Regions from separate parts of the Myxosarcina sp. GI1 genome, predicted to be linked through region 1. Evidence: riboswitches for the same ligand, from Rfam matches in the RefSeq annotation. Region 1 holds a riboswitch; the other holds the start of a gene.
What was found. A riboswitch is a leader RNA that binds a small molecule or an ion and turns the genes downstream of it on or off. The one in region 1 is predicted to bind cyclic di-AMP.
Positions count from the first base shown of each region.

Region 2: it holds a riboswitch for cyclic di-AMP, as region 1 does, so the genes downstream of both, KV40_RS19275 (hypothetical protein) here and ntrB (nitrate ABC transporter permease) in region 1, are expected to answer to the same signal.

Region 1 is NZ_JRFE01000022.1:49,234-54,126, forward strand. Features, by position in the region: gene KV40_RS15625 (CmpA/NrtA family ABC transporter substrate-binding protein) at 17-1,411, opposite strand; gene ntrB (nitrate ABC transporter permease) at 1,451-2,284, opposite strand; cyclic di-AMP (ydaO/yuaA leader) riboswitch at 2,373-2,524, opposite strand; gene KV40_RS15635 (Hsp20/alpha crystallin family protein) at 2,919-3,383, shown strand; gene KV40_RS15640 (sulfate ABC transporter substrate-binding protein) at 3,679-4,806, shown strand; gene KV40_RS15645 (NIL domain-containing protein) at 4,842-4,893, shown strand, end outside.
Region 2 is NZ_JRFE01000024.1:431,964-436,856, reverse strand. Features, by position in the region: gene KV40_RS19285 (peptide ABC transporter substrate-binding protein) at 125-1,837, shown strand; gene KV40_RS19280 (DUF433 domain-containing protein) at 1,862-2,089, opposite strand; cyclic di-AMP (ydaO/yuaA leader) riboswitch at 2,333-2,462, shown strand; gene KV40_RS19275 (hypothetical protein) at 2,550-2,777, shown strand; gene KV40_RS19270 (hypothetical protein) at 2,883-3,149, shown strand; gene KV40_RS19265 (SLC13 family permease) at 3,296-4,630, shown strand; partial or broken gene KV40_RS36765 (hypothetical protein) at 4,692-4,893, shown strand, end outside.

The DNA of each region.
Region 1 (4,893 bases):
TGCCTATTGCCTCGTCTCAAGACATAAAAAATGAGCGCGGTGCATTAGCGCGAATCTTAAAGCTGTTGAGATAGCCAACGGGATCGCTAGGATTGAAGGCTTTATTATCAATAAATGCCTCTGCTGATTCGACTTTATGATTTTCTGTCGGGCATTCGATGCCCATTTCGGCAGCAATTTCTCGATACAGATCGGTACGCCAAGCTTTACGGGCAATTTCGTCGGCATTTTTGGGAAATCTTTCTACCTGTTGCCAGCGTACTGCTTGGGTAAGTAGCCATAAGTTTTGCGACTGCCATAAAAAAGTCGAATGATCGTTGGGAATAGTGGAAACATCGCTAGGAAGATCGAAAAACAGGGTAGTTTCCAGGCTCTTTACAATTCGCTGCTTGTCGTCAAAACCGCCATAGTTGTAATTGCCCACAATACCAGCACTAGTTATTTTAGGTTCGGCACCTGTAAAAGAACGTCCAGAAATAATTTCGGCTACTTCTGGGCGATTTTCTGGTTTGCTGCAATATTGACAGGCTTCAATTAATGCTTTGACTAAAGAACGATAGGTTTTGGGATTTTCGTCAATAAACGATTCCATTACTGCCAAAACGCGATCGGGATGTCCTTTCCAGATTTCACGACCCTGAGCGAAAGTAAACCCAATGCCTTCATTACCAGAAATTGCCCGTGTATTCCATGGTTCTGCCACCATATAGCCCTGCATCGCACCGATACGCATATTGCTAACCATTTGGGGTGGCGGCGTGATTAAAATGCGAAACTCCTCGACGGGATCTAAACCTGTAGCAGCAATTAAATAGCGCGTAAAATATTCATAAATTGCCGAACTTAGCACTACTGCCCAAGCTCTTTTTTCTGGAGGAGCCTTGCCAAAGTAACCGTCTAGATCGCGTCCGAACTGTTCTAAATCTCCTCGATAATCTTGCCAGGGTCGAACACCAGCATCCCAAAGTTCTTTACTCAGTGTCATAGCGTTACCGTGACGGTGAATCGTCATAGCCGCACATAAGGGTGCTTTACGCGCTCCTTCGGCTCCTGCTCTAGCGTTCATCACCGCCCCAGAAACTACAGGTGAAGCATCGAGGCGACCAAAAATTACCCCATCGCGAGAGTTAGCCCAACTAGCCTCGCGGCTGAGAGTGACATTTAAACCATACTTGTGAAATAAACCTTTTTCCCAGGCAACGGCAAAGGGCGCACAGTCATTAACGGGAACATAGCCAATAGTTAGATTGGGTTTTTCTAAACTTTTGGGATTTACAACTGGTTCGACTGCTAGGGCAGGTTTGGTTAACTTTGAGGTAGTGCGACTGCTATTAGTACAAGAAGCAAAGGCGATCGCTGACGCACTCGCCCCCAAGCCTTGTAGTAAGGCTCTTCGAGTTAGCTTATTCATTTATAAAAATTCTCCAGCTTAGCTAAATAGACTTGGCAACTAAGAACGAGCGGGACGATGGGTTATCCATGTTTCCAACAAACTCAAGAGGTAGTCGAGGATCAAACCCGTCAAACCGATAACAAATACAGCCAAAAATACCGAACTGAGATTGAGGCGACTCCATTCATCCCAGACAAAAAAGCCAATACCGATACCGCCAGTCAACATCTCTACTGCTACGATGACTAACCAGGCAACCCCCAAACTAATTCGCAAGCCAGTAAAAATATAGGGCAAGCTGGCAGGTAAAATAATTTTCACGATCTTTTTCCAAGTGGGCATTTCCAGCATTCGCGCCACATCTTGATAGTCTTTTGGTACGCTGGCTACGCCCATCGCAGTATTAATAATCGTAGACCACAGAGAAGTTATAAAAATTACAAAAATTGCCGAAGGATTGGCAAGATTGAAAATAGCCAGAGCGATTGGCAACCACGCTAGAGGGGATACGGGCTTGAGAACTTGAATCAAGGGGTTAATTGCCAGCATCGCCGATCGCGACATTCCAATTAAAAATCCTACGGGAATGGCTACTGCCGCCCCGATTAAAAAGCCAATAGTAACCCTTCTCAAACTTGCTAGCAATAGCCAACCCAATCCTAAATCTCCAGGTCCCCGACGATAAAAGGGATGAAAAATATAGTCTAAATTTTCGATTAGAGCTTCTGGGGGTGTGGGCATTAGTTCGTGGCGTACTAGCGCGATCGCCCACCAAACAAGTATCAAACCTAAAAAACCCGCCGCAGGTAATAAAACAGTGTCACGAATGACTACGGGCTTAATTCGCTTCCAGGCTATCTGCCCAGCAACGGCAAGAATAGACAAATTCATGATAAATAACCCCCATGTTTCAGGAATTCACACGAATGAACAGTATGATTCGGGAAGACTGATGAGGATAAATTAAAAAATTCCTTCAGTTTCCTCTCAACGCCGACGAGGTTAGCTGACGGGCTAGGACTGAGAGTTGTCCTTCTCTGCTTTTTCCTTAGAGATACGCCCCAGATTTGGTTCCCCCGCTCTCTAGTCGCTAAATTGAGTTAGCTAGTAGAGACTAGGCTTAATAGAAAAATATAAGTTCTTTTTTTAATTTGCATATATATAATTAGATAGATATTAGATACTGACTTTACGCAGTACGTACCGAAAATTGGTGTTGTTAGTCGTTAGTCGAATGAACAACTTTTCAATGAGCAATGAGCAATTATCAACGGACCGCTAAACACTGTTCACTGTTCACTGTTCATTGTTCGTAATGTCGATCGGGTAATAAAAACTCAACCGAACCGATAGAAGTGCAGTTTACTCTACTTAAATAAGCTGTTATTGGTTCGGGCAGAAAGCACTACTATGTATGGGATACAAGCCACACTTAAGAATATTCAACTTACTAATTAACATAATAATTAAAGAAACAAATAAACCAACTAAGTTAAGCAAATAGCAATCGGAGAAAACTTTAATTATGGCTTTAACAAGATACAATCCCTGGCAAGAAATGAACTCTTTACAACGTCAACTAAATCGTTTATTCGACGATGCTTTAACTCCCGAATCTTGGAGTGACTTTAATAATTTGTCTAGAGTTCCTGCTGCCGAAATTACCGAAAAAAATGATGCTTTGCATCTCAAACTCGAAGTTCCTGGCATGGAAGCTAAAGATCTAGATATTCAGGTTATGGCAGATCGCGTAGCGATTTCTGGCGAACGCAAATCAGAAACTAAATCTGAAGACAGTGGTAAAACCAGAAGTGAATTTCGTTACGGCAAATTCTCTAGAGTAATTCCTCTACCCGTAAAAATTCAAAACACCAATGTTACTGCCGAATACAAAGACGGTATTCTCAATCTGACTCTACCTAAATCGGAAGCAGAAAAAAATAAGGTAGTGAAAATTAATCTTGGTGAAGCTAAAAACCAAACTGCATAATTGGTGCTTCAAAGCTAAAGGTTCACACTTCTAGTCACATAGATTAATAATTAAGCCCAGTTACCAAAAGCGTGACTGGGTTTTTTGCTGTCAAAAATTTACGCGCTATTTAATCTTGGCTCAATTAGCTTTCGCAATAATAACCAAACTAAAAGCAGAAAACCCTTGTATGGCAAGCATTATATAAAAAAGATCCAATCTTGTTTGTATTAAAAATGTTTTTAAAAACATTTTTGTTTGCATTTTAGAATTTATGCGGTACAATTCGATTTAACTAAAGGTTGAGGAACTTGTCATGATTTGGAGCCGATATATCAAACACCACCTGCGATCGCGAAGCGGATGCCCTTCGGACTTATCGCGCTCTGCGCACTGGCATCGCCAATCGCCACAAAGATTTATAGGTTTGTCGCTGACAGGAGTGTTAATTGGTTTCACCAGTACCGCTTGTTCGCCAGCAGATAGCAATGATGCTGAGGCTAGCGAGTCGGTAAATTTAACTTTGGTATCTTATGCAGTTACTCAAAGTGCCTACGAAAAAATCATTCCCGAATTTGCCGAACAGTGGAAAGAAAAAACTGGACAAACCGTCACTTTCGACCAAAGCTATGGCGGTTCTGGTTCGCAAACTCGCGCCGTAGTTGATGGACTAGAAGCCGATGTAGTTGCATTGGCACTGGCACTAGACACCAAAAAAATTGAGCAAGCGGGATTAATCAAACCAGGTTGGGAACAAGAGTTGCCCAATGACTCCATCGTTCACAAGTCGGTAGCGGCAGTTGTGACTCGCGATGATAGCGTAAAAATAAGTAAATGGTCGGATTTGGCTAATAATAATATTCACGCCATTACTGCTAACCCTAAAACATCTGGAGGTGCGCGGTGGAACTTTTTAGCTTTATGGGGTTCTGTCACTGAAGCTGGTGGCACCGAGCAACAGGCGGAAGATTTTGTTGAAAAAGTTTATCTCAATGTACCCGTACTGCCTAAAGATGCTCGCGAGGCAACAGAGGTATTTTACAAACAGGGACAGGGAAATGCCTTAATCAACTATGAAAACGAGGTACTGTTGGCAAAACAGCAGGGAGATACACTACCCTACTTTATTCCCACCGACTACAACATTTCTATTGACAGTCCAGTTGCGGTAGTTGATGCCAATGTAGACAAACACAATACTCGTGAGGTAGCAGAAGCCTTTGTTAATTTCTTATACACACCCGAAGCACAGCGAGAATTTGCTCGTGTCGGTTTTCGTCCAGTAGACCAAAGTGTAGCAGCAGAGTTTGCCAGTCAATACCCTAAAATCGACAAGCTATTTACTATCGAAAGTATGGGCGGATGGGACAAAGTGCAAACTAAATTCTTTGCCGATAAAGCAATTTTCGACAAAATTCAGGAAAAAGCTCTCACAGCGAAATAAGAACTACTAATTTACTTCTTAGGAGTCTTTTAACAATGCAAAAACTTCTTACTCAAACCAAAAGCGAAATAGATAGCAATAGACTAA
Region 2 (4,893 bases), on a different contig from region 1:
ACACTAGTTTTTAGTACGAAGCAATTCTCGATCGCAGTGTATTTCATTCAATTGAGAATTGCTTTATTCTTTCGATTAAAATATCTCCAATACCCGTAAACTGGTTGAGGAGTAAGAAAAATTAGTGACTGCCAAAAAATTTATCTCTATTTGCTATTTGTGTTCGATCGCTTTACTAACTGCCTGCGGTAGTTCCCCTACAGTCTCTAACAGCCAGCAGGATAATAAGCTTTTAAAGCTGTTATATTGGCAAGCACCCACTATTCTCAATCCCCATTTATCCACAGGATTTAAAGACGCTGAAGCTAGCCGCATCACTTTAGAACCCCTTGCTAGTTTTAATAATGACGGCGAACTAATTCCCTTTCTCGCTGCCGAAGTACCGACGGTAGAAAATGGTGGTGTAGCTGCCGATGGCAAATCCGTAACTTGGAAACTCAAACAGAATGTAAAGTGGACTGACGGCACCCCATTTACTGCCAAAGATGTAGTTTTTACCTATCAATTTATTGCCAATCCTCAGGTAGGTTCGGTTTCGGCTGGTACTTATGATGTAATTAAAAGTGTCGAAGCGATCGATGACCATACAGTAAGAGTTAATTTTAAAAATGTCAATCCTGCGTGGCATTTGGTTTTTGTCGGGGTTGAAGGGATGATTTTACCCCAACATATCTATCAACAATACAATGGAGCCAACGCTAGAGAAGCACCAGCTAATTTAAAACCCATCGGTACGGGAGCCTATCGGGTAGTAGATTTTAGACCAGGAGACACGGTTATCTACGAACCCAATCCCGAATTTCGCCAGCTAGAACAATTGGGTTTTGAACGAGTAGAACTCAAAGGTGGTGGTGATGCTACCTCGGCAGCACGAGCGGTACTACAGACAGGAGATGCTGACTATGCCTACAATCTCCAGGTAGAAGCACCAGTGTTGCAACAGTTAGAAACTGCGGGACAGGGTAAGGTGGTAACTAACTATGGTGCGTTAATGGAAAGGATTATTATCAATCATAGCGATCCTAATAAAGTCGCACCTTCGGGAGAGCGTTCCAGCGTCAAATTTCCCCATCCTTTCTTTAGCGATCCCCAAGTTAGAGAGGCTTTGGCTTTAGCGATCGATCGCGATACAATTGCCGAACAGCTATACGGCATTACAGGCAAAGCTACCCCCAATTTTTTAGTTGCTCCCGAACAGTATGTTTCTAATAATACTAGTTACGAATACAATCTAAATCGCGCCAATCAATTGCTAGATGAAGCAGGGTGGAAAGATACTAATGGTAACGGTATTCGCGATAAAAACGGTGCGGAAATGCAGATTCTGTTTCAAACTTCAGTCAATCCCCTGCGTCAGAAAACCCAAACCGTAGTCAAGCAAGGATTGCAGTCTATTGGAGTCGGAGTAGAACTAAAAAGCATCGATCCCAGCGTTTATTTTTCCAGCGATCCTAGCAATAACGAGACTGTCGAACATTTCTATGCAGACTTGCAAATGTATACTACAGGTAACACCAGTCCCGATCCTGCCGCCTATATGAAATTTTATACCTGCGACCAAATTCCCCAAAAAGCTAATAACTGGTCTGGTGATAACAATTCGCGCTATTGTAACCCCGAATACGATCGCCTGTGGCAGCAGTCTAGTAGCGAATTAGATTCTGCTAAGAGAGAGGAGATTTTTATCGAGCTAAACGATATGTTAGTCAAAGGTCATCATGTTATACCTCTGGTGCATCGTGCCGATGTCGTAGCTTTCGCTAACGATATTTCTGGTTACGAACTAACACCTTGGGATTTGCGAACTTGGGATATTATGAATTGGCGCAGAGAATAGACGCGCCATCAAAGAGCAACTTCATTAAGATAATGAAGCGGTCATAAACCGACGCTCGCGGTCAGCAGCATAAGCAATACAAGCTTTTAAATCTTTTCGTGTCAGATCGGGAAAATCGTCGAGAATTTCTGCTTCACTCATCTCGGAGGCTAAGTATTCCAGCACTTCATAAACCGTAATTCGCAAGCCACGTACACAAGGCTTACCACCGCGCTTATTTGGTTCGATCGTAATATAGTCTCTGTAGTTCATAACTAAAATTATTTTTATTACAAGTGAAAAAAGCGTTAAAAAGCGATCTCTACCAAAGCTCAAGGAAACACCGAGATTATAATAAGTTCAAAAATCAACTCATATCAAGGTAGTACATGTAGCCTTTTAGATCGGGGATTGATACATAGTAGCCACTCCAGACAATGTCAATATTTAGCAACGTACTGATACTGTTGGCGAATTCAAATTTGTGCTATTGTAAGTAGAATAAAAATCAAAATAGAGTTCAGTCAGCCTAGTTCTGTTTGCAGAAGCGGGGGAACCATTTTTTTGGGGCGTATTTCTATTTAGAAAGGGACATCTCTCAGTCCTAGCCCGTCAGCTAACCTCGTCGGCATTGGGAGGAGATTGAAGAGACTATATCTATTGAGTCTCGTCATCTTCCTTTATTACTAACTGCTCTCTTCATTGTTCGTCAGTTATTAAGGAGATTCATTAGATGTTTAGAATCGGCAATATAGTACAGCACAAGCAAACGAGAAAAGTAGGTCGGGTAGTCGGTTATGGATTCCGCCTTACAGCTTCTACCTATTTTTTAATCCTTAAGGTTAAACCTCTCAAGCAGATTTCTTTTAGAAACATAGAAGATGCTTTTGGAAAGTGGCATTTTGTACGCTATCTACTACTGATAGTAGTTCAATCTCCCCAGAGAAAACTTGCAGCTTAAATCAATGGTTTTCTTGTTTAGAGCAATCCGAAGGCTAGGCGCTAGCCCAATCGCTCTTAGTAATAAGCATAAATTTAAGTTCAGATAGAAAGGAGATTGAAGTAAATGTTGCAGCTTAATATTGGCGACCGAGTACGTCATAAAACTACGGGTATTAAAGGGAAAGTTATCGGCTATGGATATCGCCAAATTAGCGATGGTTATTATTTAACCACTGTGAAAGTTGAATTGCCCTCCCACGAATCGCTCGAACCAATAGCAGAAGATTTATTTTGTCGCTGGGAAATTTGGCACGAGGATAAAATACTTGTTTACTCCTTGCCCGATTCAACAAGTTCATCAAAGTTAGCAATTAAATCATTACATATTTAAAGCGTTGCCAGTTAATATTACCGATTATTGAGTGGTTAGACAAACCCTACACCCTTTATGACAGTTAGTAATTACAGCTAACTGCCTTTTTTTAGGCAAATATTCATTAAAATTTTATCCTTACTTTATCAACTATGGAAATTACAGTGAATAATTTACCAGCCATCGTCGCAGCAGCTACCTTCGCTGCGGTTATCGGCGCGATTCTTACGGAGAGACTGCATCTGACTATTGCTGCTTTTTTGGGGGCGTTGGTGTTAGTGTTTGCCCACATCATGACTCTCAACCAAGCAATTGGTTACATCGGTCAAAGTTACGCCACTCTCGCGCTGTTTTTTGGCGTGATGGTCATGGTGCGAGCTTTTGAACCAACAAATATCTTCGCCTACTTAGGTACGCAAATGGTGATGTTAGCTAAAGGCGAAGGTAAACGACTCGTCTTAGGTGTTATTGCTATTACCACTCCCATTTGTGCGGTATTGCCCAATGCTACTACAGTGATGTTACTCGCTCCCCTAATTCCTCCCATCGCTCAAGAAGTAGGTATTGATTTTGTTCCCCTACTGATTTTGATGGTGTTTGTGGCAAATAGTGCTGGGCTATTAACTTTAGTTGGCGACCCAGCTACTTTTATTGTTGGCGATGCGGTGAACTTGAGCTTTAATGACTACCTAGTACGTTTGAGTTTGGGAGGTGCAGTTGCCGTCGGGGCAATATTAGTTTTGGCACCTTTTCTCTTCCGCAATATCTGGAACAAAAAACTGGCAGATACCAAAAATTTACCCCAGCCAAAGATTAACCACCCCAGAGTTTTACTGTTGGGTGGCTTGCTAATGGCGGCAGTGCTAACTTTCTTTGTGATTGGCGAATCTCTACCCACTCCCATTCCTCCTGCTGCGGTAGCTTTGTTGGGAGCAGCGATCGCTTTATTACTAGCAGACCGCAGTAAAATTGATACGGTCAATCATATTTTGCAGGATGTGGACTGGAGTACTCTGGTCTTTTTTATGTCTACCTTTGTTTTGATTGGCGGGCTTGAAAAAACGGGAGTCTTAAACAGTATTTCGGGTCTATTAGCGGTTATTCTCGGTAAAAATATCGCCTTGGGCTCTTTATGCTTATTAGTAGTAGTCGGTTTGTTGTCTAGCGTCGTGCCGAATATTCCCCTAGTGGTAGCGATGGTGCCTCTACTCAAACAGTATTTGGTCAATGTGGGTTTTGTCGGTGTAGAAATACTCGCTCCTGGATTTAACGGTCAATTGCCACCTGAAGTTTTGCCTTTGTTTTACGCCATGATGTTTGGGGCGACTTTAGGGGGTAACGGGACTTTGATGGGGGCATCTTCCAATATCGTGGCAGCAGGTGTAGCCGAATTACACGGCGGTCGAATTTCTTTTAGTCGCTTTCTTAGATACGGTATTCCTGTCATGGGCGTACAGCTTGCGGTGGCAGCTTTGTATATTGCTATTGCTTTCTTTTAATTATTGGAGGCATATAGCGAACGAATAGAAGGTTTAGAAGCCACAGCTATTACTCAACCGTTGGAATCAGCAGGACAAACAACAAGGCAAATTAATTAAACTTAAAAAGTTTCCTTCAGAAAAAAAAGTAAAACTATTTCGGGTTACTATTTCTACCAATAGAACGGAATATATTGCCACTAATGAGCTAACTTGTGATTCACTTGAGGAAGCTCGGAACAACTGTTCTTATCGTTGGAAAATTGAAGTGTTCCATCGCGAAC